Regions from separate parts of the Enterobacter cloacae complex sp. HYC074_NIDB genome, predicted to be linked through region 1. Evidence: predicted binding sites of a transcription regulator. Region 1 holds the regulator's gene; each other region holds the start of a gene.
The links. The regulator PurR, encoded in region 1, represses purine synthesis genes. The targets are predictions, from matches to a motif close to CANGCAAACGTTTGCNTG.
Positions count from the first base shown of each region.

Region 2: a site for PurR is predicted at 6,309-6,326, ahead of purE (5-(carboxyamino)imidazole ribonucleotide mutase). Genes of this name have one in related genera too.
Region 3: a site for PurR is predicted at 1,316-1,333, ahead of glyA (serine hydroxymethyltransferase). Genes of this name have one in related genera too.
Region 4: a site for PurR is predicted at 3,006-3,023, ahead of tusA (sulfurtransferase TusA). Genes of this name have one in related genera too.

Region 1 is NZ_CP114214.1:2,099,596-2,107,028, forward strand. Features, by position in the region: gene cfa (cyclopropane fatty acyl phospholipid synthase) at 1-175, opposite strand, end outside; gene punC (purine nucleoside transporter PunC) at 474-1,673, opposite strand; gene punR (DNA-binding transcriptional activator PunR) at 1,786-2,697, shown strand; gene purR (HTH-type transcriptional repressor PurR) at 2,715-3,740, opposite strand; gene cydH (cytochrome bd-I oxidase subunit CydH) at 4,038-4,127, shown strand; gene O1724_RS10430 (MFS transporter) at 4,289-5,455, shown strand; gene sodB (superoxide dismutase [Fe]) at 5,493-6,074, opposite strand; gene O1724_RS10440 (C40 family peptidase) at 6,197-6,955, opposite strand; gene grxD (monothiol glutaredoxin 4) at 7,294-7,433, shown strand, end outside.
Region 2 is NZ_CP114214.1:1,168,491-1,175,923, forward strand. Features, by position in the region: gene ybbP (putative ABC transporter permease subunit YbbP) at 1-2,056, shown strand, start outside; gene O1724_RS05620 (porin) at 2,239-3,384, shown strand; gene mnmH (tRNA 2-selenouridine(34) synthase MnmH) at 3,510-4,580, opposite strand; gene purK (5-(carboxyamino)imidazole ribonucleotide synthase) at 4,665-5,732, opposite strand; gene purE (5-(carboxyamino)imidazole ribonucleotide mutase) at 5,729-6,238, opposite strand; gene lpxH (UDP-2,3-diacylglucosamine diphosphatase) at 6,357-7,079, opposite strand; gene ppiB (peptidylprolyl isomerase B) at 7,083-7,433, opposite strand, start outside.
Region 3 is NZ_CP114214.1:3,531,506-3,538,938, forward strand. Features, by position in the region: gene glyA (serine hydroxymethyltransferase) at 1-1,198, opposite strand, end outside; gene hmpA (NO-inducible flavohemoprotein) at 1,503-2,693, shown strand; gene glnB (nitrogen regulatory protein P-II) at 2,770-3,108, opposite strand; gene glrR (two-component system response regulator GlrR) at 3,189-4,526, opposite strand; gene qseG (two-component system QseEF-associated lipoprotein QseG) at 4,523-5,275, opposite strand; gene qseE (two component system sensor histidine kinase QseE/GlrK) at 5,272-6,705, opposite strand; gene purL (phosphoribosylformylglycinamidine synthase) at 7,238-7,433, opposite strand, start outside.
Region 4 is NZ_CP114214.1:4,457,292-4,464,724, forward strand. Features, by position in the region: gene O1724_RS21705 (TRAP transporter large permease) at 1-965, opposite strand, end outside; gene O1724_RS21710 (TRAP transporter small permease) at 976-1,485, opposite strand; gene O1724_RS21715 (TRAP transporter substrate-binding protein) at 1,498-2,469, opposite strand; gene tusA (sulfurtransferase TusA) at 2,704-2,946, opposite strand; gene O1724_RS21725 (7-cyano-7-deazaguanine/7-aminomethyl-7-deazaguanine transporter) at 3,116-3,781, shown strand; gene O1724_RS21730 (DcrB family lipoprotein) at 3,854-4,411, shown strand; gene O1724_RS21735 (AI-2E family transporter) at 4,547-5,596, shown strand; gene O1724_RS21740 (beta-ketoacyl synthase chain length factor) at 5,722-6,444, shown strand; gene O1724_RS21745 (lysophospholipid acyltransferase family protein) at 6,441-7,256, shown strand; gene O1724_RS21750 (phosphopantetheine-binding protein) at 7,237-7,433, shown strand, end outside.

The sequences.
Region 1 (7,433 bases):
CCAGCCCTAACGATCCCTCCTGTAACACGCGTTTGAAAAAATCGGGATGCTTTATCTGGGGATCGGAGGGGGATGAGCCATTAATCGTAATGCCCGCACGTCCCAACAGTTCACTGACGATCCGGGACCAGTTATCGTCCGGAACGCTGACTTCTTCTATACACGATGAACTCATAGCTTCTCCATCACCTTGCTGTGATCAGAACCTTAAAACAGCGTAGACGCTTTTTTGGTTTGTGAGAAATCTCACGGTAAATGCCCGCGAGGCTAATATCCGACGTAGAACAGAGGAAGGGAGATAACCCTTGCCGAAATGCCTTCCATGGTAAAACGGGAGCGCTCCGGCTCCCGTTAACACTTAATATTTATCGTATTTAATCGAACCAAATTCAGTATAGGCCGCAAAATTTGGTGATTCAACAGAAAATTGTTAGCTACCTAATCACTGGTTTTTAACATAGTTTCCCGCGCAATCAGGCGTGCGACGTTTCGGTTTGTGCATTGTCATTCTGCTCGCGAAGCGCGGAGGACTGCATGCGATAGCCCAATCCCGCCAGCGCAACGGTGATCAGCATCACGCTGGTAGTGGTGAGCAGCGGGGTTGCAATCAACGCAGAGACCACGAGACTTGCCAGGAAGCACAGGCCAAGTTGCAGGGTATTTTGCAGCGCGGCAGCGCGGCCTGTCGCCTGCGGAAATGGACGCAACGCCTGGGCTACAACGATAGGGTAGATGGCCCCGTTAGCGATCGCCATGACGCAGAACGGAATCAAAATTTCTGCAAGCCCGGCGCCGGGAATAAAGCCGACAGCCCAGGTCGCAATCACGCTTAGCGCATACAGCACCAGCAGCCAGGGCAGCATCTGTTGGCCTTCCCATTTTTGCAGCGCGGCGCGACAGCCATAGCCACCCACCAGGAAGGCGATGGTCTGTGGTACATAGCTCAGGCCGATAGCCGCCGGGCTGTAGCCCATGTCATGCAGAATGAACGGCGAACCGGTCAGCCAGGCAAAGAAGCTGGCAGAGCAGGCGGCATAAATCAGCACGTTACCGCGATAGGCTTTCGACCGCAGTAAAGAGGTAAAGGTGATGGGCTTCGCGTCCGGATGCGTCTCTTTTTTATGCGCCGGTTTAAGCCCGAACGCGGGCAGCATCAGGACCAGCGTAATAGCAAAGAGCGTGGCGAAAATGGCCTGCCAGTCGAAATGCGCCAGGATCCAGCTTCCCAGTAACGGGGCAAGCGCCGGCGACAGGCCGACCAGGGGCATAATGGTGGCGAATATACGGTTAGTGCGCGAGGCGGGGTAGTAATCGGTTACCAGCGCCTGCCAGGTCACCGCAGCGGCACAGACACCGACCGCCTGAATAAAGCGCAGCGCCAGCAGCCAGGCGGCATCGCGGACCCACAGCATGCCCAGACAGCCTGCGGCAAAAATCGCCAGCCCCAACAACAGGACGGGTTTACGGCCAAAACGATCCGAGAGCGGCCCCCACAGCAATTGCGCAAAAGCAAAACCGGCGAGGAACAAACTCAAACTGGCGCTGATGGCGGCGGCAGGGGTTTGCAAATCTTCCTGCATCGCGGCGAACGCGGGCAGATACATATCGGTCGCCAAAAAGCCCAGCACGCTTAAGCCGCCGAGCCAGACTAAAAATCCTTTCCTGGGTTGCACTTTTTTTCTCCTGAGGAGGCAGGTGTACGTTGGCGCAGAGTGTAGGGAGTGCAAAGCGGCTTGTGAAACGCTAATATTTGGCGGGTGCATTCAAAAAATTTGCAGGCTAAAGATGTGGTCAGATTATTCCCTTGAAGTGGTTGATGCCGTGGCGCGTAACGGCAGCTTTACCGGCGCCGCCCAGGAGCTGCATCGCGTTCCCTCGGCGATCAGTTACACGGTGCGTCAGCTGGAAGCGTGGCTGGCGGTGCCGCTGTTCGAGCGGCGTCATCGCGACGTGGAGCTCACGCCTGCCGGAGCGTGGTTTTTGAAGGAAGGGCGGTCTGTCATCAAAAAAATGCAGATCACCCGTGAGCAGTGCCAGCAGATCGCCAACGGCTGGCGCGGGCATCTCGCTATCGCGGTGGATAACATTGTTAAGCCGGAGCGGACCCGGCAGATGATCGTCGATTTCTATCGTCATTTTTCCGACGTCGAACTGCGTGTTTCGCAGGAAGTGTTCAACGGCGTCTGGGATGCGCTGGCGGACGGCAGGGCGGAGATGGCGATTGGTGCAACCCAGGCGATCCCGGTTGGTGGGCGCTACGCGTTTCGCGACATGGGCATGCTGAGCTGGACCTGCGTGGTCGCGCGCGATCACCCGCTGGCAGCGCTGGAAGGGCCGCTGAGCGATGACACATTACGCAACTGGCCCTCGCTGGTGCTGGAAGATACCTCCCGCTCGCTGCCCAAGCGCATTACCTGGTTGCTGGATAATCAGCGCCGCGTGGTCGCGCCGGACTGGGAGTCGTCAGCCACCTGTCTGAGCGCGGGGCTGTGCGTTGGCATGGTGCCGGTGCATTTTGCGCGCCCGCGCATCGACGCGGGAGAGTGGGTGGCTCTGACGCTGGAAAACCCCTTCCCGGATGCCGCATGCTGTCTGACGTGGCAGCAAAACGACGTCTCGCCCGCCATGGCCTGGCTGCTGGATTATCTGGGAGACAGCGAAACGCTGAACCGGGAGTGGTTGCGGGAACCAGCATAGCTGGCCCCGGAAAGTGATTAACGACGGTAGTCGCGGAACGGACCGTCCGCAACGGAACGGCGTTCTATCAGGCGCGGGTGAACTTCAATGGACTGGGACTGTTCACGCTTGTTGACGATCCTGTCCAGAAGCATGTTGAAGGCCGTTTCACCCAGCGAATCTTTCGGCTGGTGAATGGTGGTCAGCGCCGGGGTAAAGAAGCGGGCGTTGCGCACGTTGTCATAGCCGATCACCGAGATATCCTGGGGGACGCGCAGGCCGAGTTCATCTGCCGCGCATAGCGCGCCCATCGCCATGATGTCACCGCCGCAGAACACCGCGGTAGGGCGATGCGGCTGGGAGACGATCTGCTGCATGGCGCGATAGCCTGACTCCGGCTCGAAGTCGCCCTGAACAATCCAGTTTTCCGGCACGGTGATCAGCGCCTCTTCCATCGCTTTCATGAAACCGGCCAGACGGCCAGCACCGGTGTTACGCTCCAGAGGTCCCGGGATCACGCCAATTTCACGATGACCGCGTTCTACCAGATAACGCCCCGCCATGTAGCCGCCTTCAAAGGCGTTATCAATAACGGAGTCGGTGAAGTCTGCGCGCGCCTCGCCCCAGTCCATGACCACCATCGGAATGTGGCGATACTCTTCCAGCATGGAAAGGACCGACTCAGGGTATTCAGAACACATTACCAGAAGACCGTCGACGCGCTTTTGCGCCATCATTGACAGGTAAGCGCGCTGTTTTTCAATGTTGTTCCACGCATTGCCCAGAATCAGGGTATAGCCTTTCTGGAAGCAGTTTTTTTCAACGGCTTCGATGATTTCAGCAAAATAGGCCGCTTCACTGCTGGTGGCCAGCAGGCCAATCGATTTGGTGTGATTAACCTTCAGGCTGCGGGCGACGGCACTTGGCGAGTAGTGCAGTTCTTTGATTGCCGCCCAGACGGCATTACGCGTCTCTTCAGCGACGAAACGCGTTTTGTTAATAACATGTGATACGGTTGTAGTGGAAACGTTTGCGCGTTTTGCTACGTCTTTAATTGTTGCCATTAAATGTCACTCCAGACCATATCCTAAGCTCCTGAAAAAATTGAAGGTAAACGTTTGCCTTCTCTCACCCATATTACGCAAACATGAGTTGCGACACGCCGGGAAAACGACACAGGACGTCAGGAGGGGGTCAGTGGCCGGTACGCTAATAAATTTAGCGTGGAATTTTGTCCTATCTTGATGAAAAGGGGAAGAGGTAAAGTGGATATCCGTTTAAATCCTGGAAGATTTTTGACCTGAACTGTGTAAAAATGAGCAAGCTCACTTTTCGTAGGGTGAATAAAAGGAGAAAAATTGATGAGTACCGATCTGAAGTTTTCGCTGTTTACCACCATTGTTGTTCTTGCTCTGATTGTTGCCGGTGGTTTAACCGCTGCACTGCACTGATTCAGGCGGAGGGAGAACCTTCTCCCTCTCTTGCCGCTATTGTTACCTCTCCGGCAAAAATCTTTTGCCAAAATGTTAACTTCTCATTTTTTGTGATTGATGTCATGCTTTTGACTTCTTAGTTCTGTGCCGGGTTATGGCACGGTATCCGGAGCCTCTTCATGAAAATCAATTTTCCCCTGCTGGCCCTGGCGATTGGCGCCTTTGGGATTGGCACCACTGAATTCTCCCCGATGGGGTTATTGCCTGTTATCGCCCGGGGGGTAGACGTCTCTATCCCTGCGGCCGGTATGTTAATTAGCGCCTACGCGATCGGCGTGATGGTGGGCGCGCCGCTGATGACGCTGCTGCTTTCGCACCGTGCGCGCCGCAACGCGCTGATTTTCCTGATGGCGATTTTCACTCTCGGCAATGTGTTTTCCGCGATTTCGCCCGATTACACCACTCTGATGCTTTCGCGCATTCTTACCAGCCTCAACCATGGCGCCTTCTTCGGACTGGGCTCGGTTGTTGCTGCCAGCGTGGTGCCAAAACATAAGCAGGCCAGCGCGGTAGCCACTATGTTTATGGGCCTCACCATCGCTAATATCGGCGGCGTTCCCGCCGCCACCTGGCTGGGAGAAGCCATCGGCTGGCGTATGTCTTTCCTCGCAACCGCCGGACTGGGCGTGGTCGCGATGGTTGCGCTGTTCTTCTCACTGCCGAAAGGAAGTGCTGGAGAACGTCCGGAAGTACGTAAAGAGCTGGCGGTGCTGATGCGTCCTCAGGTGTTGTCCGCGCTGCTCACCACGGTGCTGGGGGCCGGGGCGATGTTTACGCTCTACACCTATATCTCCCCGGTGCTGCACGACATAACCCACGCAACGCCACTCTTTGTTACCGCGATGCTGGTGCTGATTGGTGTCGGGTTCTCGATTGGCAACTATCTCGGCGGGAAATTTGCCGACCGCTCCGTGAGTGGGACGCTGAAAGGTTTTTTAACGCTGCTGATTGTCATCATGGTGGCGATTCCGTGGCTGGCGCGTAACGAAGTGGGTGCCGCGATTGCCATGGTGGTGTGGGGCGCCGCAACCTTTGCCGTGGTGCCACCGTTGCAGATGCGCGTAATGCGCGTTGCACACGAAGCGCCGGGGCTCTCTTCATCGGTGAATATCGGTGCGTTTAACCTGGGCAATGCGCTGGGGGCCGCAGCGGGCGGGGCGGTGATCTCCGGTGGTTTGGGTTATAGCTTTGTGCCGGTGATGGGGGCGATCATTGCCGCACTCGGCCTGCTGCTGGTGATAATGTCTGGTCGTAAACAGCCTCAAGCGGTGTGTACGGCGGAATAAACAAAAACGCAGAAGGGCTGCCCCTTCTGCGTGTCTCTTACGCGGCGAAGTTCTTCGCAACAAATTCCCAGTTAACCAGTGCCCAGAAGTGTTCCAGGTAGTTCGGGCGCGCATTACGGTAATCAATGTAATAGGCGTGTTCCCATACGTCCACGGTCATCAGCGGCGTGGCGCTGGTGGTCAGAGGGGTACCCGCATTAGAAGTGGAAACGATAGCCAGTTTGCCATCAGCCTCTTTTACCAGCCAGGTCCAGCCGGAGCCAAAGTTTTTAACGGCTGCGTCAGTAAACTTCGCTTTAAAATCCGCGAAACTGCCGAACGCGGCGTTAATCGCTGCCGCCAGCTCACCGTCAGGTTCTCCGCCTGCATTCGGGGCCAGGCAGTGCCAGTAGAAGGTGTGGTTCCACACCTGTGCGGCGTTGTTGAATACGCCGCCGTCTGAACTGCGCACGATCTCTTCCAGCGTTTTGCCTTCAAAATCGGTGCCCTTGATCAGGTTATTCAGGTTGGTGACATAGGTCTGGTGATGCTTGCCGTAATGGTACTCCAGGGTTTCCGCGGAAATATGCGGGGCCAGGGCGTCTTTTGCATACGGTAGTGCAGGTAATTCGAACGACATTGCTTCTCTCCTTATAGTTTTATACGTTGCCAATAACCCTACAGACAACAAGGACAGGATAGCAAATTGAAAGGGTATGCAAAAGAGGAACTTACCCTGCCACAAGGGCGGCAGGGCAGGGGCTAGCGGATGGTTTTTGGCGTCATCACGCGGCGCGCACCCACATAGTGGCGCACCCAATAATCTTCGCTGAGAGAGGTGATCTGAATGTCCTGACCGCTGCGCGGTGACTGGATAAATTTACCGTTACCCACATACACCCCAACGTGATCTGCCGTACCGCGTCCCTGGGTGCGGAAGAACACCAGGTCGCCATTTTGCAGTTCGCCACGGTTTACAGGGGCGGCGTCGCGCAGATGGTACATCTCATTGGCGGTGCGTGGAATGCGAAACTTCACCAGATCTTTATAGGCATAATAAACCAGCCCACTACAGTCAAAACCGGTGCGCGGAGAGGTGCCACCCCAGCGATACGGTTTACCTATTTGCCCCATCAGTTTGTTCATCGCCGTTTTTTGCGCTTTCTGCATACGCGCTTTATGCACGTCAGCCAGCTTCGTCACTTTTGCGCATTTCGTTTTATGGCCTTTGCGCACGGTGCATTTTTCATTCACCAGGCTGGCGGTTGTTCGGGTGGTTTTGTGCGTGCCGGAACGGAGAGTTTTGGTTTTACTGGAGGCGGTCTTTTTGGTCTGAGCGGTGGTTTTCTTCTTTACTGTTTTACTGGTGGTTTTTTTCTTACGTTCTGTGGATTTTGCCAGATGCGTTTTTTGTACAGCAGAATGCCGCGCCTGTTCAGAGGCGTTCGCCGCTGGCGTAAATGAGAGTGTGGTAAACAGTAAAGCACAGAGCGTCATCGAGATTTTAGTTATCCGCGCCACTGGGCAGTCCCCTGATAAATGCAGGCCACAATGCATACCCGCGTGAGATTTACAAAACCTGTCGATTCTAATCCATAAAATCAGAAGAAGTTAATAGCATTTTTCATTCAAAAATTATGTTTCGTTAGCAAGTGCAAAAAAATTCACCATTCTGACGCACTCCTGTTCGCTCCTTAAGCAAAACCGCACCCCGTCTGGCGATAAACGACATTAGCAATGCAACTTTATGCGATAAGCGATAAAATAATTAGACGTGACAAAAATGTTATTTTCCGATGTCGGCCTGACCCGCTACAATGTCAGACTGATGCCGTAACAGAAGTTAAAGGAAGCAAGACATGAGCACCACTATTGAAAAAATTCAGCGCCAGATCGCTGAAAACCCGATTCTCCTGTACATGAAAGGTTCTCCGAAGCTGCCAAGCTGCGGCTTCTCCGCGCAAGCGGTTCAGGCGCTGTCCGCCTGTGGTGAGCGTTT
Region 2 (7,433 bases), 930 kb from region 1:
ACCGACGGCCGGTACGGTCCTGCTGGCATCGCGACTGATGGCGCTGTTGAACCTGAAACCCGGCGACAGTATCGATGTCGGCGACGCGACACTCAAAATTGCCGGGGAAGTGGTGCAGGAGCCCGACTCCGGATTTAATCCGTTACAGCTTGCGCCGCGCCTGCTGATGAACACCGCGGATGTGGCGAAAACCCACGCCGTCCAGCCGGGAAGCCGTGTCACCTGGCGGTATAAGTTTGGCGGAACGCCAGCTCAGCTGGAGGCGTACGAAAAATGGCTCCTGCCGCAGCTCAAGCCGGAACACCGCTGGTACGGACTGGAGCAGGATGACGGGGCGCTCGGCAAATCTCTTGAGCGTTCTCAGCAGTTCCTGCTGCTGTCGGCGCTGTTAACCCTGCTGCTTGCCATTGCGGCGGTTGCCGTGGCGATGGGGCACTACTGCCGCAGCCGTTACGATCTGGTGGCGATCCTCAAAACCCTAGGCGCGGGCCGCGCGCAACTGCGCAAGCTGATTGTCGGCCAGTGGCTGATGGTGCTGGCGCTGTCGGCTCTGACCGGCGGGGCGATAGGGCTGCTGTTTGAAAAGCTTCTGATGGTGCTGCTCAAACCGGTACTGCCCGCCGCATTACCGCCTGCCAGCCTCTGGCCGTGGCTGTGGGCAATCGGCGCGATGACGACGATCTCCCTGCTGGTGGGGTTACGCCCGTACCGGCTGCTACTCGCCACCCAGCCGCTGCGCGTGCTGCGCCGCGATGTGGTGGCCAGCGTTTGGCCGCTGAAGTTCTACCTGCCGGTGATTATTGCGGTGGCGGTCGGGCTGCTGGCCTGGCTGATGGGCGGCAGTACGCTGCTGTGGGCGGTGCTGGCGGGCGCGGTGGTGCTGGCGCTGCTGTGCGGCGTAGTGGGCTGGATACTGCTTAATGTGCTGAGAAAGCTGACAGTTAAATCACTTTCCATACGGTTAGCGGTTAACCGACTGCTGCACCAGCCGTGGTCTACCCTCAGCCAGCTCTCGGCATTTTCGCTGTCGTTTATGCTGCTGGCGCTTCTGCTGGTGCTGCGCGGGGATCTGCTGGATCGCTGGCAGCAGCAGCTTCCGCCAGAAAGCCCGAACTATTTCCTGATCAACATCGCGCCCGAGCAGGTGACGCAGCTGAAGGGCTTCCTGTCCGAGCATCACATTATTCCCGAGTCGTTCTATCCGATCGTGCGCGCCCGACTGACGCAGATCAACGGCCAGTCGACGGAGGGAAATAAGGATGAATCGCTCAACCGCGAACTCAACCTGACCTGGCAGGCGAAACGTCCGGACCATAACCCGATCGTTGCTGGCACCTGGCCGCCGAAAGCGGGGGAAGTGTCGATGGAGGAGGGGCTGGCGACACGCCTGAACGTGAACCTCGGCGACAGCGTGACCTTCACCGGTGATACCCAGGATTTCACCGCCAAAGTTACCAGCCTGCGTAAAGTGGACTGGGAAAGCCTGCGGCCAAACTTCTTCTTCATCTTCCCGCCGGGTGCGCTGGACGGACAGCCCCAGAGCTGGCTCACCAGCTTCCGCTGGGAAAACGGCAACGGCATGCTGACGCAGCTTAACCGGGAATTTCCGACGGTGAGCCTGCTGGATATCGGCGCGATCCTTAAACAGGTCGGGCAGGTGCTGGAGCAGGTAAGCCGCGCGCTGGAGGTGATGGTGGTGCTGGTGACGATCTGTGGCATATTGCTGCTGCTGGCGCAGGTGCAGGTCGGCATGCGTCAGCGTCATCAGGAGCTGGTTGTCTACCGCACGCTGGGGGCCAGTAAACGGCTGCTGCGCGCCACGCTGTGGAGCGAATTTGCCCTGCTCGGGCTGGTGGCGGGCCTGGTGGCGGCCATCGGGGCGGAAACGGCGCTGGCGGTACTCCAGAGCAAAGTCTTCGACTTCCCGTGGGAGCCCGACTGGCGGCTGTGGCTCACGCTGCCCGTCTGCGGCGCCGTGCTGCTGTCCCTGTGCGGCGGCTGGCTCGGATCCCGGCTGTTGAAAGGTAAAGCGCTATTCCGCCAGTTTGTCAGCTAGTTTACTGACGTGATGATGACGCACCGGCATTTCTGCTGGTGCGTCATTGCTTAACGGCACAAATCGTTAATGTCCCTGCATTTAGTAGCACAAAACATTAAAAACCCGCCCACACAGCCCGAATTTTTCCGGTTAATATTCACCAGCTAAATATTTAGTAGCGTGTCTATCAAGGAAAAAGAATGACTATAAGAAAAACAGCGCTGGCGACAACGATCGGCGCAGCAGTGGCATTGGCTTCTTTCGCATCCCAGGCGGAAATCACTCTTCTGAAACAGGATCCGCAGGCGGGTAACCCGCTGAGCCGCCTGAACTTCACCGTTGGCGGTAGTATTCGTCCTCAGTTCCAGAACATGACCGGCGATGACGGCAAAAACGGCTACAAGCGCAACGGCTTTGACGGCGGTACCCGCTTCCGTTTCGCGGCAGACTACTACCTGTTCGATGACATCAGCTGGATCACTTACTACGAGCTGGGTGTGAACATTCCGGCGCAGTTTAACTGGGATAACCACTACGCCGACGGCGCGCACGATACTTCACGCCGTATGCTCTACACCGGTCTGAAGAGCGACACCTGGGGTACGCTGACCTTCGGCCAGCAGAACAGCGTGTACTATGACGTGGTGGGCGCAAAAACCGATATCTGGGACTACGACATGATTGGTCAGGCGCCAGGTAACGGGATTAATGGCGACTACGACGGCTCTTACCGTTCACGCCAGATGCTGAAGTACAAGAAAACCGTGGGCGATGCTGACATCTACGCCTCTTACCTGTTTGAAGACAGCGAATACCTGCCGGGCAACGGCCTGCGCTACAAGCGTAAAGGCGGCGGTTCACTGGGTATCGATTATCACCTGACCACCGATCTGACCTGGGGCGCAGCGTGGAACTACACCCGCGCGGACATGCGTAACCCGGACAACGGCGACAGCAAATCCTACGACCAGAACATCCTTGGTACCGCCCTGAGCTGGACGCCGGATAACTGGACCTTCTCCGCAGGCGGCGGCTGGTATCAAAACTTCCTGACCACCAAAAAAGTGTCCGTTAACGACTACTTCGCCGGTGATGCATGGGGTATTGAATACTTTGCGGGTTACAAGTTCCCTGTTGGTCAGTATGCGGTGAAATCCATCCAGCCGTACTTCATGGGCGACCGTATCGAGTACGTGAATGGCCGTAACTACCAGCGCATCGACAACGGTGTGGGTATCAGCTTCCAGCTGGATTACGGTTTCCGCGTGGATTACGAACACGTGTTCACCTCCAGCACCGACAACCTGGGCGACATGAACCTGGTGCGTCTGCGTTACGACTTCTAAGTTGTCATGTAGGGTGCGGCCTGATGCCCTCACCCTGACCCTCTCCCACGGGGAGAGGGAAAAAACATTAAAAACGGCAACCCAGGTTGCCGTTTTGCTTTTACCTCGCCACCCGGCTTTATTTTTCAGCGATCGAGCCACTCAGCAATTTCTTCGTACGTCCCGCGATACACAATCTTCTCCGCCTTTTTCTCCAGCTGATAGCCGTACATCGGGTCGTAATAATCCTTCAGCAGCGGCACAAGCCAGCTGAAGTGCGCGTCAGTGCTGCCAGTACGCTGTTGCTCGACAAGCGCGGCATCCAGCAGGGCGGTAAATTCCGCGAAGCGTTGCAGCCCCAGACGGCGACGAATGGCGTACAGGCCGTGATGCAGATATTCGCTATACGCTTTCCAGCCCGCTTTCTCGCCGTAGGCAGCAGAAAAATCGGCCCACATATGGTCGAAATACTCTTCGCGCAGGCGCTCCAGGCGGACTTCAAAGGGGTCTTCGACGACAACGACAGGGGCGTCAACCATGCGGTCGCGCAGGCATTCCGGCAGGTGGTTAGAGCCAATCATCCGGCCTTCATCTTCCAGCACCCAGCGCGCGGCGTCTTTTTTTAGCAGTTCGACGGCAAGGTGATTTTCAAAACTGGCCTGGGAAAGCTGCGGGGTGAGCGTGCGACCAAATGATGAGCCGCGATGGTGCGCCAGCCCTTCCAGATCGATGCCCTGCGCATGCTGCTTAACCAGCAGCGTTTTACCGTTTCCGGTACAGCCGCCGATAAGCACCATCGGTTTTTGTGACTGCTCAATGGTCACCTGAATCGCCGTCTGACGCAGGGCCTTATAGCCGCCGCGGATCAGCGGATAATCGATTCCCGCCTCTTTCAGCCAGGCCTGGGAGATGTGTGAGCGCTGGCCACCGCGCGCGCAGCAAAGGTAGCCCTCAGGATGGGCCAGGCTGGCTTCCCGCCAGGCGTTGATGCGCGCCTCTCGCGTCTCGCCGTTGACCAGGCTATGGCCGAGCGCCAGCGCGGCGTCCGGACCCTGGCGTTTATAGCAGGTGCCGACGGCGGCACGCTCGTCGTCGTTCATTAAGGGCAGGTTGAGTGCGGCGGGCATCGCACCCTGGGCAAATTCGATCGGCGCGCGAACGTCGATTAAAGGGGTATCGGACGCGAGGATCGCGCGATAGTCCGTTCCATCGTTTATGGTGATTCCAGAAGAAAACTGAGCAGCAATGGGCGGGAATTGTACGCCGGGGAAGGGGAAGGTCAACTCCCCGGCGGGGGATACTTACTTCAGTTTTGACTGCGCCCAGACAATGCCGCTCGCGTATTCTGGCGGCAGCAGGGGAACAATCGCTTCCAGCGTAGCGCTCAGGCGGTCCGTGTCGATATCGTTCAGGTTCAGGTGGCCGACCTTACGCCCCGGACGTACCTCTTTGTCGTACCAGTGCAGGTGCACCAGCGGCAGCTTCAGCCAGTTGTAGTTCAGATCGGTGCCGATCAGGTTGATCATCACCGACGGGCTGGTCACCACCGGCTGCGGCAGCGGCAGGTCAGTGATGGCGCGCAGGTGCAGCTCGAACTGGCTGATGGAGGCGCCGTTTTGCGTCCAGTGACCGCTGTTGTGCACGCGCGGCGCAAGTTCGTTGATCAGCAGACCCGACGGCGTGACGAAACACTCCATCGCCATTACGCCCACATAGCCCAGCTCATGCATGATGGCAGAGAGCATTTCTTCCGCCTGCGCCTGCTGGTCAGCATTGGCCTGCGGGAAGGCGACGCTGGTGCGCAGAATTCCGTCCTGATGCAGGTTATGCGTTAGCGGGTAAAAAACGGTGTGCCCGTCATGCCCGCGCGCGCCCACCAGCGACACTTCACCGCTAAAGTTAATGCCCTGCTCAACGATGCACTCGCCGTAGCAGTCATCCGGCAGCTCGGCGGTGTCGTTCGCGCGCAGGCGCCACTGCCCGCGGCCGTCGTAGCCGCCGACGCGACGCTTCACAATCGCCAGGTCTCCCAGCATCGCAAAGACGTCATCCCATTCGCGCTTATCGGAAAGCAGCTGCCACGGCGCGGTCGCGAGGCCGAGCTTGTCGAAAAGCTGTTTTTGCGTCAGGCGGTCGGCAATGATCGGAAACACGTCGCGGTTTACAAAGGCGTTATGGCGCGCCAGCTCGCGGGTCAGGGCGGTTTCCGGCCAGCGTTCAATTTCGGCGGTGATCACGCTCTGGTGGAACGGCACGGCTTCCGGCTCGGCATCCAGCCCGACGGGCCAGACGGCAATACCCAGCGGCTCACCGGCCTGACGCAGCATCCGGCCAAGCTGACCATTACCAAGAACGCAAACCTGCTTCATGCTGCACCCCGCGGATCCGGGTTATCCAGCACCTCGTCGGTCTGGGCTTTACGCCACTCCGCCAGACGCTGATGTAACTCTTTATCATGCGTCGCCAGGATCTGCGCGGCCAGCAGGGCGGCATTTGCCGCACCCGCTTTACCAATCGCCAGCGTACCGACAGGAATACCGCGCGGCATCTGGACGATAGAGTAAAGGCTATCAACCCCGCTTAACGCGGCGCTTTGCACAGGAACACCCAGTACCGGCACCAGCGTTTTGGCGGCAATCATGCCCGGCAGATGTGCTGCGCCGCCCGCACCGGCAATGATCACCTCGTAACCGTTCTCTTCGGCGCTTTCGGCGAAGCTGAACAGTTTATCCGGCGTACGGTGCGCGGAAACCACTTCGACGTGGTGCGGAACATTCAGGATTTCAAAGATTTCGGCGGCGAACTGCATGGTAGCCCAGTCGCTTTTGGACCCCATCACGATGGCGACACGCGCCGGATTATTGCGGGAAGACATGCGTCTTAAAACTCCTGTGGTGCGGAACACACTGCTTTCGAGGGCACAGAGAATAGCATGTAATACCGGCAAGGAAAACGGTTGCGTGGTCGGGAAATGGGCGAAAAGACGGGGAGGGTTAAAACGGGAAGGCGATCAGTTCAACACCTTCCGGCGTGACTTTGACCATCGATCCTTCGCTGTGCCAGGCCCCTAAAACCACGCGATGGGCGGGCTCGCCGTTGGCGATAAGGGAATGCACATCGGGACGATGGGTATGGCCATGGATCAGCCACTGAACGCGATGCTTCTCCATCACCTTCACCACCGCATGCGGGTTGACGTCCATGATGGTCATCGATTTGCTGCTGTTGGCGGCCTTGCTGCCCGCGCGCATTCTGGCGGCGATGCGGTTGCGAATAAACAGCGGCAGGGCGAGGAACACTTTTTGGATCCACGGGGTGTGAACTTTGGCGCGAAACGCCAGGTAGCCAGTATCGTCAGTGCAGAGCGTGTCGCCGTGCATGATCAGAATATTGCGGCCATAGAGGTTTAGCACCTGCTCTTCCGGCAGCAGCGTCATGCCGCTCTCGCGGGCGTAGCGCTGGCCGATCAGGAAATCACGGTTGCCGTGAATGAAATAGCAGGGGACGCCGGAATCCACCAGCGTTTTAATGGCCGCAGCCATCTCACGGTGCAGCGGGTTCGGATCGTCGTCGCCAATCCAGGCCTCAAACAGGTCGCCCAGAATGTACAGCGCGTCGGCGTTTTTCGCTTCACCGCGTAAAAAACGCAGAAAACCGGCGGTTATCGCCGGTTCTTCTGTTTGCAGATGTAGATCCGCAATAAAGAGTGTAGCCACGAATTACTCGCTGACGGTCACGCTTGTAATCACAACGTCTTCTTTAGGAACGTCCTGGTGCATACCGCTGCGGCCAGTAGAAACGGCTTTGATCTTGTCGACCACGTCCATCCCTTCAACCACTTCTGCGAATACGCAGTAGCCCCAGCCTTGCAGACTTTCGCCAGAGAAGTTCAGGAAGTCGTTGTCCGCTACGTTGATGAAGAACTGTGCGGTTGCAGAATGTGGCGCCTGAGTACGGGCCATTGCCAGCGTACCACGGGTGTTTTTCAGGCCGTTGTTCGCTTCGTTTTTGATCGCTTCTTTCGTCTCTTTCTGGCGCATGCCAGGCTCGAAACCGCCGCCCTGGATCAT
Region 3 (7,433 bases), 1.4 Mb from region 1:
CGATAACCGCGTCGTCATTGATGTTGTCCAGAACGTCACACATCCAGCCCGCCAGCTCTTTTACTTCCGCTTCTTTAAAGCCACGACGAGTTACGGCCGGAGAACCGATACGGATACCGGAGGTCACGAACGGGCTCTTCGGATCGTTTGGCACGCTGTTTTTGTTCACGGTGATGTTGGCGCGGCCGAGGGCTGCGTCAGCTTCTTTACCGGTCAGGTTCTTATCAACCAGGTCCAGCAGGAACAGGTGGTTTTCAGTCCCGCCAGAGACCACTTTGTAGCCACGATTCAGGAACACTTCCACCATCGCTTTGGCGTTTTTAGCAACCTGCTGCTGATAAACCTTGAACTCTGGCTCCATCGCTTCTTTCAGCGCGACGGCTTTCGCGGCGATAACGTGCATCAGCGGGCCGCCCTGGGCGCTTGGGAATACGGCGGAGTTCAGCTTTTTGTACAGCTCTTCGTCACCGCCTTTCGCCAGGATCAGCCCACCGCGTGGACCCGCCAGGGTTTTGTGGGTGGTGGTGGTCACAACGTGCGCATGTGGAACCGGATTCGGGTAAACGCCAGCGGCAATCAGACCGGCAACGTGCGCCATGTCGACGAACAGGTACGCGCCGATGCTGTCAGCGATTTCACGCATTTTTGCCCAGTCAACGATGCCGGAGTAAGCAGAGAAGCCACCGATGATCATCTTCGGCTTGTGCTCTTTGGCCTGCTTCGCCATGTCTTCGTAGTCAATTTTACCGGACTCATCAATACCGTAAGGGATGATGTTGTACAGTTTGCCAGAGAAGTTAACCGGGGAGCCGTGAGTCAGGTGGCCGCCCTGCGCCAGGTTCATACCCAGAACGGTATCGCCCGGCTGCAACAGCGCGGTATAAACAGCGAAGTTAGCCTGAGAGCCAGAGTGCGGCTGGACGTTCGCGTAGTCAGCGCCAAAGAGTTCTTTCGCACGGTCAATAGCCAGCTGCTCAACGATATCAACGTATTCGCAACCGCCGTAGTAGCGCTTGCCCGGATAACCTTCAGCATATTTGTTGGTCAGCTGAGAACCCTGCGCCTGCATCACGCGCGGGCTGGTGTAGTTTTCGGAGGCGATCAGTTCGATGTGCTCTTCCTGACGTACTTTTTCCTGCTCCATAGCCTGCCACAGTTCGGCATCATAATCGGCAATGTTCATTTCACGCTTTAACATCCGCATCTCCTGACTCAGCTAACAAGTAAATTTTTGGCCTGAAAAGGCAGTCCTGTTGGACGACGGGCAACAGTATAACTGAATAGTTCTGCGATAACAGGTCTTGACAAACGATTTTACGCAAACGTTTACCTCCACGCCACGCAAGGGTTTGAGCAATAAAGCTCTCACCATTTTCAACGGATTTCTTTTCAGCTTTGTGATGCATATTTTTCACGATGCAAAGAACCATTTACATTGCAGGGGTATTTTTATAAGATGCATCTAAAATACATCATTAAAGTAACATCAGAAGGAAGCTGCTATGCTCGACGCCCAAACCATCGCTACCGTGAAAGCCACAATTCCCCTGCTGGTTGAAACGGGTCCTAAACTGACCGCCCATTTCTACGATCGCATGTTCGCGCATAACCCGGAGCTCAAAGAGATTTTCAACATGAGCAACCAGCGTAACGGCGATCAGCGCGAAGCGCTGTTTAACGCTATTGCCGCCTATGCCAGCAACATCGAAAACCTGCCGGCTCTGCTGCCTGCGGTGGAAAAAATCGCCCAGAAGCACACCAGCTTCCAGATCAAACCTGAGCAGTACAACATCGTCGGCAGTCACCTGCTGGCGACCCTGGACGAAATGTTCAGCCCGGGCCAGGAAGTACTGGATGCCTGGGGGAAGGCCTATGGCGTACTTGCAAACGTATTCATCAACCGTGAAGCACAGATCTACAGCGAAAACGCCAGCAAGAATGGCGGCTGGGAAGGCACGCGCGCCTTCCGCATCGTTGAGAAAACCCCGCGCAGCGCACTGATCACCAGCTTTGAGTTTGAGCCAGTTGACGGTCAGCCAGTTGCCGATTACCAGCCGGGCCAGTATCTGGGCGTCTGGCTGAAGCCTGAAGGCTTCCCGCATCAGGAGATTCGCCAGTACTCCCTGACCCGCAAGCCAGACGGCAAAGGCTATCGCATTGCGGTTAAACGTGAGGAAGGCGGTCAGGTATCCAACTGGCTGCATAACGAAGCCAGCGTGGGCGACGTGGTCCATCTGGCGGCACCGGCGGGCGATTTCTTTATGGCCGTTGAAACGAATACCCCGGTGACGCTGATCTCCGCAGGCGTGGGGCAGACGCCAATGCTGGCGATGCTGGATACGCTGGCGAAAGCAAACCACAGCGCGCAGGTTAACTGGTTCCACGCGGCGGAGAACGGTGATGTTCACGCCTTCGCGGACGAGGTGAAAGCGCTGGGAGCGGGTCTGCCACACTTTACCGCGCATACCTGGTATCGTTTACCCACGGAAGCCGACCGCGCAGCGGCTCGTTTCGACAGCGAAGGCCTGATGAATTTAGGGCAGCATGAAGGGGCGTTCAGCGCACCGGGGATGCAGTTCTACGTTTGTGGGCCGGTAGCGTTTATGCAGTATGCCGCGAAGCAGCTGGTAGACCTGGGCGTGAATAAAGACAACATTCATTACGAATGTTTCGGCCCGCATAAAGTGCTGTAATGCAAAAAGCCCCTCAACGAGGGGCTTTTTTTTCGCCGGGTGGCAGCTGCGCCTTACCCGGCCTACCAAATCTTTTTTAAATCGCCGCGTCGTCTTCTTCGCCGGTACGGATACGGATCACGCGCGCCACGTCAAAGACGAAGATTTTCCCGTCGCCAATTTTACCGGTCTGCGCCGTGCGGATGATGGTATCCACACAGGTATCGACGATATCATCGCTTACCACGATCTCGATTTTCACTTTCGGCAGAAAGTCCACCATGTACTCTGCGCCACGGTATAGCTCGGTGTGGCCCTTCTGACGACCAAAACCTTTCACTTCAGTTACGGTCATCCCGGTGATGCCTACTTCTGCCAGCGCTTCACGTACATCATCCAGTTTGAAAGGTTTAATAATCGCATCAATCTTTTTCATGGTGGGTCCTTAAACTCTTGCCAGTAAGCAGCCTCGTAATCGGTTGCTCACAGTATCATATTCAGGCGAATTTTGCGGTATTACTCTTTAAAATCGTTCGCTTCCAGCTCATGGCGTGAGAGCAATTTATAAAACTCGGTACGGTTACGCCCGGCCATGCGCGCCGCGTGGGTCACGTTGCCTTTGGTGATTTGCAGCAGCTTGCGCAGATAGTTCAGCTCGAACTGGTTTCGCGCTTCCGCAAACGTCGGTAAGGCCGTGTTTTCCCCCTCGAGCGCCTGCTCCACCAGCGCATCGCTGATCACCGGCGATGACGTCAGCGCCACGCACTGCTCAATCACGTTCACCAGCTGGCGTACGTTGCCCGGCCAGCTTGCTGTCATCAGGCGTTTCATCGCATCGGTGGAGAACGCGCGCACGAATGGTTTGTGGCGGTCAGCGGCCTGGCGCAAAAGGTGATTTGCCAGCAGCGGGATATCTTCCGCACGCTCGGCCAGCGCCGGGATTTTCAGGTTGACGACATTCAGTCGATAGTAGAGATCTTCGCGGAACTCGTTGCGCGCCATCACCTTGGGCAAATCGCGATGGGTAGCGGAAATAATGCGCACGTTGATATCGATATCGCGGTTGCTGCCAAGCGGACGCACTTTCCGCTCCTGCAACACGCGCAGCAGTTTGACCTGCAACGGCGCGGGCATATCGCCAATTTCATCAAGGAACAGCGTGCCCCCCTCTGCCGCCTGGAACAGCCCTTCACGGCTGCTCACCGCGCCGGTAAAGGCGCCGCGGGCATGGCCGAAGAGCTCAGACTCAAGCAGTTGTTCCGGCAGCGCGCCACAGTTGATGGCAATAAAGGCATTTTTACTGCGTGGGCTGGCGTTGTGGATCGCCTGGGCCAGGATCTCTTTCCCGGTCCCGCTCTGGCCGTTGATCAGCACGCTAACGTCGGATTGCGCCACCATCCGCGCCTGTTCCAGCAGGCGCAGCATCACAGGGCTACGCGTCACGATGGATTCACGCCAGCCGTCGTCGCCGGATGGCGCAGCGTGCTCAAGAGCACTGTCGATCGCTTTATAGAGGGCGTCTTTATCCACCGGTTTGGTGAGGAAGCTGAATACCCCCTGCTGCGTCGCGGCCACCGCATCAGGAATAGATCCGTGAGCGGTGAGGATAATCACCGGCATCCCGGGCTGCTGCTTCTGGATCTCCGTGAACAGTTGCAGGCCATCCATTTCATCCATGCGCAAATCGCTGATCACCAGATCGATTTTCTCGCGGCTGAGCACTTTCAGCCCCTCCTGCCCGCTTTCAGCGGTGACCACGCTGTAGCCTTCGCTGACCAGACGCATCCCCAGCAGCTTTAACAGCCCGGGATCGTCATCCACCAGTAACAGATGGGCAGGTTTACGGCTTGTCATGGCTTCACATCCTCTTGTTTCGGCGTCTCACTGTCTGGCGTCGTGGCAGAGTTGCCTTTCGACCCATCGGGCAGATAGCTGCCTGCCGGCTTACGCGTCGAGAGCTGTCTTTCGATATCGGTCAGATTTTCGAGCTTGCGGGTGGTGGTTTCCAGCTGCTCGCGCAGCGACTCCTGCTGCTGGCGAAGCGCATCAAGCTCGCTGTCGCTCGACTGCTGCAATTTGCTGTAGCGGAAACGCTCTTCGGACAGCTGTAATTGCAGGGTTTGTCCGTCCCGCCAGAGCTGATAAACCGGGCGCACCTGGGGGGGAATATTGATCACGTAAGTATCCAGCCGCGTCACGTTGGCGCGGCGTTCGACAGGCGTGATTCTGGCATCCGCCATCACGATCCCGCGTTTAAACGCGTCCTGCCAGGTATCGTCCATCAGCATCGCCGCCTGGGCACGGGCCTCGGCGGGCGCCAGTCGCTGGGCGCAGTCTATTCCGCGCAGCCAGAACAGCGGATTGGATTCAACATCACGCCCCGACAGGCTCCAGATATCATCGCAACGTGTTGAAAGGAAATCGGCCAGCTGTTGTTGCGGCCATTTATCTTCCTGTTTGTGGCTAATCGCACTTTTTGGTGCATGGGTTACACAGCCGGCCAGCAGTAAGCAGGGCAGGCTGAGGCGCACATTTTTGCTGGAAAACACCGCGCGCAGTGCGCGGTAAAAGACGTGTGACATACTCACCAGGTTGTTATTCATTTCATTGATTTTTCCGGCTCAAGAGGCAGTTCGATACGAAAACAGACATCGGCGCGTTCATCACTCACGATGTTAAGCTCACCCTGCATGCGTCGTATGCAGTCGCGGGCAATACTCAGCCCCAGACCACTTCCTTTTACCGCACCTTTTCGCTGATGACTCCCCTGGAAGAAGGGCTCAAAGATCATCGTTTTTTCATCATCCGGAATCGGGCTTCCCGTATTCGCTACGTCAATAAATACCCGCGAACCGTTGTTATTGCTTCTGATATAAATGGTACCGGATTCAGTACCATAGTGCACCGCATTGGAATAAAGATTATCCAGTACGCTCATTAAGAGCATCGGCTCTGCCAGACAGGATGGCGCATTGAGATCCACCTGGGTATGCATCATTTTAGCTCTTGCTGGCAGGCTATGGGCGGAGATCACCATGTCCACCAGCGGTTCAATCTCAACGCTTTCAAGCACCACAGCACCATCCGCCAGCTTGCGGTTATAGTCCAGCAGTTGTTCAATAAGTTTTTGTAAATTGCGGCTACTGGCATCCAGAATCGCCACGATCTCTTTTTGCTCAGGGGTTAACGGTCCCGCTACTTCGTCTGCCAGCAGCTCCGTGCCTTCACGCATACTGGCCAGCGGTGTTTTGAGTTCGTGTGAGATATGGCGCAGGAACTGATGACGCTGCGATTCCAGCCACGCCAGGCGTTCAGAAAGCCAGATGATGCGCTGACCGACCGAGCGCAGCTCGCGCGGGCCTTTAAAAACAACCGTATCCCCGAGAGATTTGCCCTCCCCCAGGCGGTTAATCATCCGCTGGATCCCCTTTACCGGGCCGATGATCATGCGGGTAAAGAGCAGTACCAGCCCAAGGCTGACGAGGAACAGCACCAGCGCCTGCCAGCCGAAGAACTGGCCGCGCTCGGCAATCTCCTGCTGGAGTTGCTGCCCACGGGAAAAGATAACCGTACGGGTGGACTGCACCATCTCCGTATTGGCGTTCGCGAAGGCTTCAAGTCGGGCGGCGGCGGCGGCATCAGGACCGCTGTTTTTGCACTGGAGCTGCGCCAGATCGTTCAGATCCTGACGCAGCGCCTGATAGAGTTTGTCATCCGGCAAGACCCCGGCATGGGCATCCAGCATTTCGCTGTAGCGTTTACGCTGGTTCTGATAGACCCTCTCCAGCGTGCGGTCGTCCAGCACGCAGTACTGGCGATAGCTACGCTCCATCTCCAGCGCGGCGTTGGTCATTGCCTCGCTACGGCGGGCATCAATAAGCGTGGTGCGGTTAGTCAGGGCCGCCTGGGCACTTAACGCATTCAGGCTTTGCCATGCCTGCCACGCCAGAACCAGCAAAGGTAGCAGGATCAGCAGGAAGGCCATCATAACGAGCTGTCGCAGGGAGCGAGGGAAAGCGGGCCAGCGTTTCAACACATTACTCTCATCATCCGGGTTTGAGGAGAGCGTAACTGAGTCTGCCCTTCAGATACAACAAAGCCGGGTAAAAACCCGGCTTTGTCATGGAATAAGGCGGTGCCTAACTCGACGTTTCGCCCTGGCCTGATAAAGCATTGCAATAATCAGTAGTTGGACGGCAGGCACCTTTTTGTGCGTCATTCGAAGTTTATGTAGCACGTCCCGAAGGGGCTGACATAAGAAGGTGAATGAGCCACTGGCTACTATTATGCAACATGCGTGCCAGATTGTAAACTTTGATACTATCCTTATGATTAATAATTGTTTTATTATTAAAATGCATTGATTGTCAGGTGAATGATTTCCAGGCTAAGTGTCGCTATTAAGCAACACCTTAATGGAAACCTGTCCTGCCATAGATAAATCAATAAGTTAAATGTCTCTTATTGGAGACACTCAACCCAGAGGATTGTCGCGATTTTGCGACAGGTACAAAAAAGCCCGGTGGCGCTCGCGCTTACCGGGCCTACAGTCAGGGCGTTGAAACTTAACCCAGTTGTTTACGCGCGTTGCGGAAAATGCGCATCCACGGGCTGTCCTCGCCCCAGTTTTCCGGGTGCCAGGAGTTGCTCACGGTGCGGAAGACACGCTCCGGGTGCGGCATCATGATGGTCACCCGACCGCTTTCGCTGGTGACCGCGGTAATGCCATTTGCCGAACCGTTCGGGTTAGCCGGATAGGTT
Region 4 (7,433 bases), 2.4 Mb from region 1:
ATATTGAGGTACATCAGGATCACGTATTTGTTATCGGAGAGCGACGTGAAGAATTCGGTGATGCGCATCGGCAGCTGCATGTAGGTCATTACCGCGCCAAACGCCGCGGCAAAGCCAATCAAAATCATCACGATGGTGACGGTTTTCACCGTGCGGCACATCAGCTTCGGCAGTTCGCTCCATTTATAGTCGCGGTAGATAAACATAGTGACGAAAAACGCCCACAGGCAGGCCACGGCGGCAGATTCGGTCGCCGTGAATATCCCGGACAAGATCCCGCCGAGGATAATCACCACCGTCATCAGCCCCCACAGGGCATCGAGCATGATTTTCAGCGCCTGCCTGAACGGGATTTTGTCCCCCTTCGGATAGCCGCGCTTGCGGGCGAAGCACAGGCAGAGCACCATCAGGCTCACGCCCATCAGCAGGCCCGGCAGCACGCCCGCGATAAACAGCGTGGCGATGGAAACCGTTCCCCCTGCCGCCAGGGAGTAAATCACCGAGTTGTGGCTGGGCGGGATCAGGATCGCCTGCACCGACCCGCTGGCCGTCACCGCCGCCGCGTATTCGCGCGGATAGCCCTTCTTCTCCATCTCCGGGATCATCACGCTGCCGATAGACGCCGTATCCGCCACCGACGAGCCGGAAATCGCGCCGAAGAACGTTGATGCCACGATGTTCACCAGCGACAGCCCGCCGCGAATAAAGCCGACAAAAACGTACGCGAAGTTAACCAGCCGTCGGGCAATACCCCCTTCCGCCATGATCGCCCCGGCAAGAATGAAGAACGGGATCGCCAGCAGGGTAAATTTATTCACTCCACTGGTGATCTGGATCATCAGCGCCTCCAGCGGCAGGTCAATCCACAGCGCGCCCGCCACGGCGCTTAAGCCGACGGCGAAGGCCACCGGCATCCCCAGCGCCAGCAAAATGGCGAGGGTGAATAACAAAACAAACGCATCCATTGTTCACCCCTTAACTGTGATTGCCGATCAGCACGACCGGACGGTTTTCCTGCGAGCCAAACAGCAGGCGTTCAAGCACAAACAGGATCAAAATGGCCGACCCGACAGGCAGCGGCAGATAGCTTTCGCCGGAGGTCAGGAGCGGAAACTCCGCCACCGGCTGCTCCCACAGCTCGACGCACAGCCAGTAGCTGTACCAGCACATCAGGCCGGAGATGAGCAGCATCAGCAGATCTACCACTCGCGCGCACACTCTTTGCAGCGACGCGGGCAGGCGGTCGGTGAGCATGTTGACCGCGATATGCGACCCGGCGCGATAGCTCACCGCCGCGCCGATAAAGGTAAACGTCACCATGCAGATAATGGCGATCGGCTCCGGCCAGGATTCGCCGCGATTGAGCACATAGCGAGAGAAGATGCCAATGGGGATCACAATCGTCATCACCAGTAGCGAGAGACCCGCCACCACCATGGCGAGCAGGTACAGACGGTCCATCCACTTCAGGTAGAGTTCGGACATACGTACTCCGGCTTACTGAACGTCAGCGATGGCTTTCATCAGATCCTGATGCTTATCGCCATACTGCGCGCGCACCGGCTCTGTCGCCTTGATAAACACCGTTTTATCGATGTCGTGGAACTGCACGCCGCCGGCCTTCATTTTCGCCAGCGCCTGGTCGTTATACGCATTCCACAGCTTGCGCTGCTCGAACTGCGCTTCGCGGGCCAGCGTCAGGATCTTTTGCTGTTCGTCAGCGCTGAGCTTCTCCCATTTCACTTTGGAGTAGAGCAGCATTTCCGGGGTGATAAAGTGGCCGCTCAGCGTGTAGTTTTTGGCGACCGGCATATAGTTATGGGCGATAAAGGTTGGCGGGTTGTTCTCCGCGCCGTCGATCACCCCGGTCTGCATGCCGCTATAAACCTCGCTGACGCCCATCGCCACCGAGTTCGCTCCCATCGCTTTCAGCGTGGCCAGCGCCACCGGGCTGCCCTGCACGCGGATTTTCTTCCCTTTCAGATCGTCCGGTTTGACGATCGGCTCTTTGGTGATCAGGTTGCGGGTGCCGGAATCCATCCAGCCAAGGAAGACCAGACGCGATTTCGGGTTGGCGGTGAGTTTGTCGCCGATCTGCTTGCCGATATCCCCGTCAATCACCTTGTGCATGTGGTCTTCATCGCGGAATACGTAGGGCAGGGTAAACACTTCGATATCCGGCAGGATGGCAGCCACCGGTGCCATGGAGACGCGGATCATGTCGATCGCCCCCATCTGCGCCTGCTCAATCATCTGCTTTTCATCCCCCAGCACGCCGCCGGGGAAGACCTTAATCTCCAGCTTGCCATCGGTTTGTTGTTTGAGTTTTTCACCCATGTGCTGGACCGCCACCACGTTCGGGTAGCCTTCGGGATGCACATCGGCGGCTTTAATGGTCTGGGCAGAAACGGTGCAGGCGAAAGCAGTCAGACACAGCGCGGCCAGTAACGGCTTGAGGGTCGTTTTCATTAAGTCAACTCCAGGGTAGTGAGATAAGCGTTAAAACGATGTTTTAATTTTTGACGCTTAAAAATTAGACTACGGCTGGAAAAGGGAGGGTGAAGCGCCTCACAAAAAGCGCGAAATTTTGAAACGATGGTTCGAAATTGTGATGAGTACTTGTCGGGTGGCGGCTGCGCCTTACCCGACCTACTACACCCGTAGGCCCGTGCAAGCGAAGCGCCGCCGGGCGTCAGGCCGCACTTACCCCTTACGAATCAAATACCGGTACGGCAAGGTCTCGGTTTGCTGCGCCACCAGCTCATGTTCCATAAAGGTACAAAAGCCGGGGATATCACGGGTGGTAGCCGGGTCATCGGCGACGATCAGCAGCGTTTCGCCACTCTGCATGTTACGGACGGTTTTACGCACCATCATTACCGGCTCCGGGCAACGGAGGCCCTGAGCATCAAGCGTGTGGTCTGGGCTGGAAAACAGGTCGGTCATTTTCTTCTCGTTCAGGTAAAAACGGCTGTAGTTTACGCCCCGCTATCGCCAATGCAAACCAGGTTAACGATTGCGTGAAAATTAGCCATTGCAAAGTGTCGTCAAAGCAGTATCATGCGGCGGCTTTATTGGGTTCCCTCACCCCAAATATTAATCAAAAAGGTACAATATGAACTCCTTTACACAATCGCAGCGCGTCAAGGCGTTGTTCTGGCTTTCGCTATTTCATCTGCTGGTGATCATCTCCAGTAACTATCTGGTACAGCTCCCCATCTCCATTTTTGGTTTCCATACCACCTGGGGCGCGTTCAGTTTCCCGTTTATTTTCCTTGCGACGGATTTAACCGTGCGTATTTTTGGCGCACCGCTGGCGCGGCGGATTATTTTTGCGGTGATGATCCCGGCACTGTTTGTCTCCTACGCCATCTCCTCGCTGTTTTACATGGGAAGCTGGCAGGGCTTCGAAGCGCTGACGCACTTCAACCTGTTCGTCGCGCGTATTGCCACCGCCAGCTTTATGGCCTACGCCCTGGGGCAGATCCTCGATGTCCACGTGTTTAACCGCCTGCGTCAAAACCATCGCTGGTGGATGGCGCCAACGGCCTCCACGCTGTTCGGTAACGTGAGCGATACGCTGGCCTTCTTCTTCATCGCCTTCTGGCGCAGCCCGGACGCCTTCATGGCAGAACACTGGATGGAAATCGCTCTGGTGGACTACGCCTTTAAGGTGCTTATCAGCCTGGTCTTCTTCCTGCCGATGTACGGCGTACTGTTGAATATGCTGCTGAAAAGGCTGGCAGATAAATCTGAAATCTCCGCATTGCAGGCAGGTTAAGGGTTCGCTTTATCAGTTGTGATAAGATGAACGAATGAGCCGTTATGGCCGTTTATCGAAAGGAAGAAGTCAATGCGCAATCTGGTTAAATATGTCGGGATTGGCCTGCTGGTTGTTGGCCTTGCAGCCTGTGATAACAGCGACACCAAAACGCCTGCTCAGGGCGCGTCAGCAGAAAGCAACGCCACCGGTCAGCCGGTGAGCCTGATGGATGGCAAACTCAGTTTCTCTCTGCCCGCGGACATGACCGACCAGAGCGGTAAGCTGGGTACCCAGGCGAACAATATGCACGTCTATTCCGATGCCACCGGCCAAAAAGCGGTGATTGTGATCGTCGGTGACGATACCAGCGAAGATCTGGGCGTGCTGGCCAAACGCCTGGAAGATCAGCAGCGCAGCCGCGACCCGCAGCTTCAGGTGGTCACCAACAAGTCTGTTGAACTGAAAGGCCACACGCTGCAACAGCTGGACAGCATCATCTCTGCCAAAGGCCAGACCGCGTACTCCTCCGTGGTGCTCGGCAAGGTGGACAATAAACTGCTGACCATGCAGATCACCCTGCCGGCAGATAATCAGCAGAAAGCGCAGACCGCCGCTGAAAACATCATTAACACCCTCGTGATCCAGTAATCGTTCACCGGGATGCCGTGGCCTCCGTCGCTTGCGCCGGGGGCCATTTTTTTGCCACGACTTTCAGACTAACGCTCCAGACGAAGCCCATCCGGCGCACTACAATTAACACGCCCCCCGGAAAAAGGAATTCTTATGACTGCCAGCCCGCCCGACAAAGCCGGACTTCATATTTTATTAAAACTTGCCTGCCTGGTGGTTATCCTTGCGGGTATCCACGCGGCGGCGGATATCATTGTTCAGCTTCTGCTGGCGCTGTTTTTCGCCATTGTGCTCAACCCGCTGGTGACATGGTTTTTACGCCGGGGCATCAGCCGCCCGGTCGCGATTACCATTGTGGTGATGGTGATGCTGGTTGTCCTGACGGCGCTGTTCGGCGTGCTCGCCGCCTCGCTGAGCGAATTTTCCACCATGCTGCCGCAGTACAATAAAGAGCTGACGCGCAAGCTGGTCGATCTTCAGCGCATGTTGCCGTTCGTGAATCTGCATATCTCACCGGAACGGATGCTGCGCCGGATGGATTCCGAGAAGGTGATGACCTACGCCACCACGTTGATGACCGGGCTTTCCGGGGCAATGGCCAGCATTCTGCTGCTGGTGATGACAGTGGTGTTTATGCTGTTCGAAGTGCGCCACGTGCCGTATAAGCTGCGTTTTGCCCTGAACAATCCGCAGATCCACATTGCCGGCTTGCACCGCGCGCTGAAGGGCGTGTCCAAATATCTGGCGCTGAAAACATTGTTAAGCCTGTGGACCGGCGTGATTGTCTGGCTGGGGCTGGTACTGCTGGACGTGCAGTTCGCGCTGATGTGGGGCGTGCTGGCGTTTTTACTGAACTACGTACCCAATATCGGCGCGGTGCTTTCCGCCGTTCCGCCGATGATCCAGGCGTTCCTGTTTAACGGTTTTTATGAGTGCATGCTGGTAGGGGCGCTGTTCCTCGTCGTGCATATGGTGCTGGGTAACATTCTTGAGCCACGCATGATGGGCCACCGTCTGGGCATGTCGACGATGGTGGTGTTTTTATCGTTACTGATCTGGGGATGGCTGCTGGGTCCGGTGGGCATGCTGCTCTCCGTGCCGCTCACCAGCGTCTGTAAAATCTGGATGGAAACCACGAAAGGAGGCAGTAAACTCGCCATTCTTCTGGGTCCGGGTCGGCCAAAAAGCCGTTTGCCGGGATAACCGGGTGGAAAGGGTCAAAAGTGACGTTTATTCGCCAGCGCGACGACAACATTGTACGATGTGCGCAGTAAATCGCGCTGGCGAAGAAAAAGTCACAGAAACAGGTTTATCGCGGACGCGCGTAGATGAAATTTACACTTACCCTTATCGACTGGCAGGCAAGAGCGCCAGGACTCAGCGATGCCGACGAATGGCAGGCATGGTCACGCCGGTCTGACGCCATCGATCCCGCTGCACCGCTGGCGAAACTGACCGATCTGCCGATGATGACCGCCCGCCGCCTGAATTCAGGCAGCAGGCTGGCCGTCGATCTTGGCCTGATGATGCTGCGCAAACACCGCATCGATGCCGTCGTCTACAGCAGCCGTCATGGGGAGCTGGAGCGCAATTTCCGTATTCTCCAGGCCCTGGCGGCAGAACAGCCCGTTTCCCCCACCGATTTTGCCATGTCGGTACACAACTCGGCGGTCGGCAATCTCACTATCGCCGCGCGTCAGCCTGTTGTCTCTTCGTCGGTTTCCGCCGGTATGGATACCTTCCAGCAGAGCTTGTGCGACGTGCTGAGCCTGCTGCATGCGGGCTACTCCCGCGTATTGCTGGTGGATTTCGACGGTCTGCTGCCTGATTTTTATCACGCCGGGTTGCCACCGCAGATGCCCGTCTGGCCCTACGCGCTGGCGCTGGTGATTGAAGCCGGAAATACGCTCAGCTGTGAAACGCACGTCAACCGCACGCCTGAAGAGCCCGCGCTGCCGCAAAGCCTCCAGTTCCTGCGCCATTACCTGCGGGACGAGCGCCAGTTCACCCTGCCGGGCGAGCGCCTGCTGTGGCAATGGACGCGCCAATGAGAGGGTTACGTTCCCGCCTCGATCGGTTATGGCGGATGCTGATGACCGGATTGTGCTTCGCCCTGTTCGGCCTCGGCGGACTGACGCTGTCGCTGGTATGGTTTAACCTGCTGCTGATTTTCCAGCGCGACCGCACCCAACGTCGCCGCCTGGCACGCCGTACTATTTCTGCCAGTTTTCGCCTGTTCCTCGCGGTGGTACGCGGTGTAGGAGTACTGGATTACCGTTTCAACAACCTGGACGTTCTACGCGCCGAGCGGGGCTGTCTGGTGATTGCGAATCATCCCTCGCTGCTGGACTACGTTCTGCTGGCGTCGGTGATGAACGAAACCGACTGTCTGGTGAAAAGCGCGTTGCTGCGTAACCCGTTCGTCAGCGGCGTGATCCGCGCGGCTGACTATCTGATTAACAGCGAAGCCGACACGCTGCTTGCCGCAAGCCAGCAGCGTCTGTCCCAGGGCGACACCCTGCTTATCTTCCCTGAAGGCACCCGCACCCGGGTGGGGGAAGTCATGACCCTGCAACGTGGGGCGGCGAATATCGCCGTTCGCTGCAACAGCGCCGTGCGCGTGGTGGTGATCCACTGTAGCGAACGGATGCTGGATAAACAGAGCAGCTGGTATAACGTGCCCCCCAACAAACCTGTTTTCACCGTGGATGTTCGCGAACGCATCAACATTCATGATTTTTATGATGCGAGTCAGCACGAACCCGCGCTGGCAGCAAGGCAGTTAAACCGGCATATGCAGCATCAGTTAACAACCGGTCTTCAATCTTTGTCAGGAACGAAAGATGCAAGCGCTCTATCTTGAAATTAAGAATCTCATTATCTCTACGCTGAATCTGGAAGAACTTACCCCAGAGGATATTGATACAGACGCCGCGCTCTTTGGCGACGGCCTCGGTCTGGACTCAATCGACGCCCTTGAGCTGGGGCTGGCGGTAAAAAATCAGTACGGCGTAGTGCTTTCTGCCGAAAGTGATGAGAT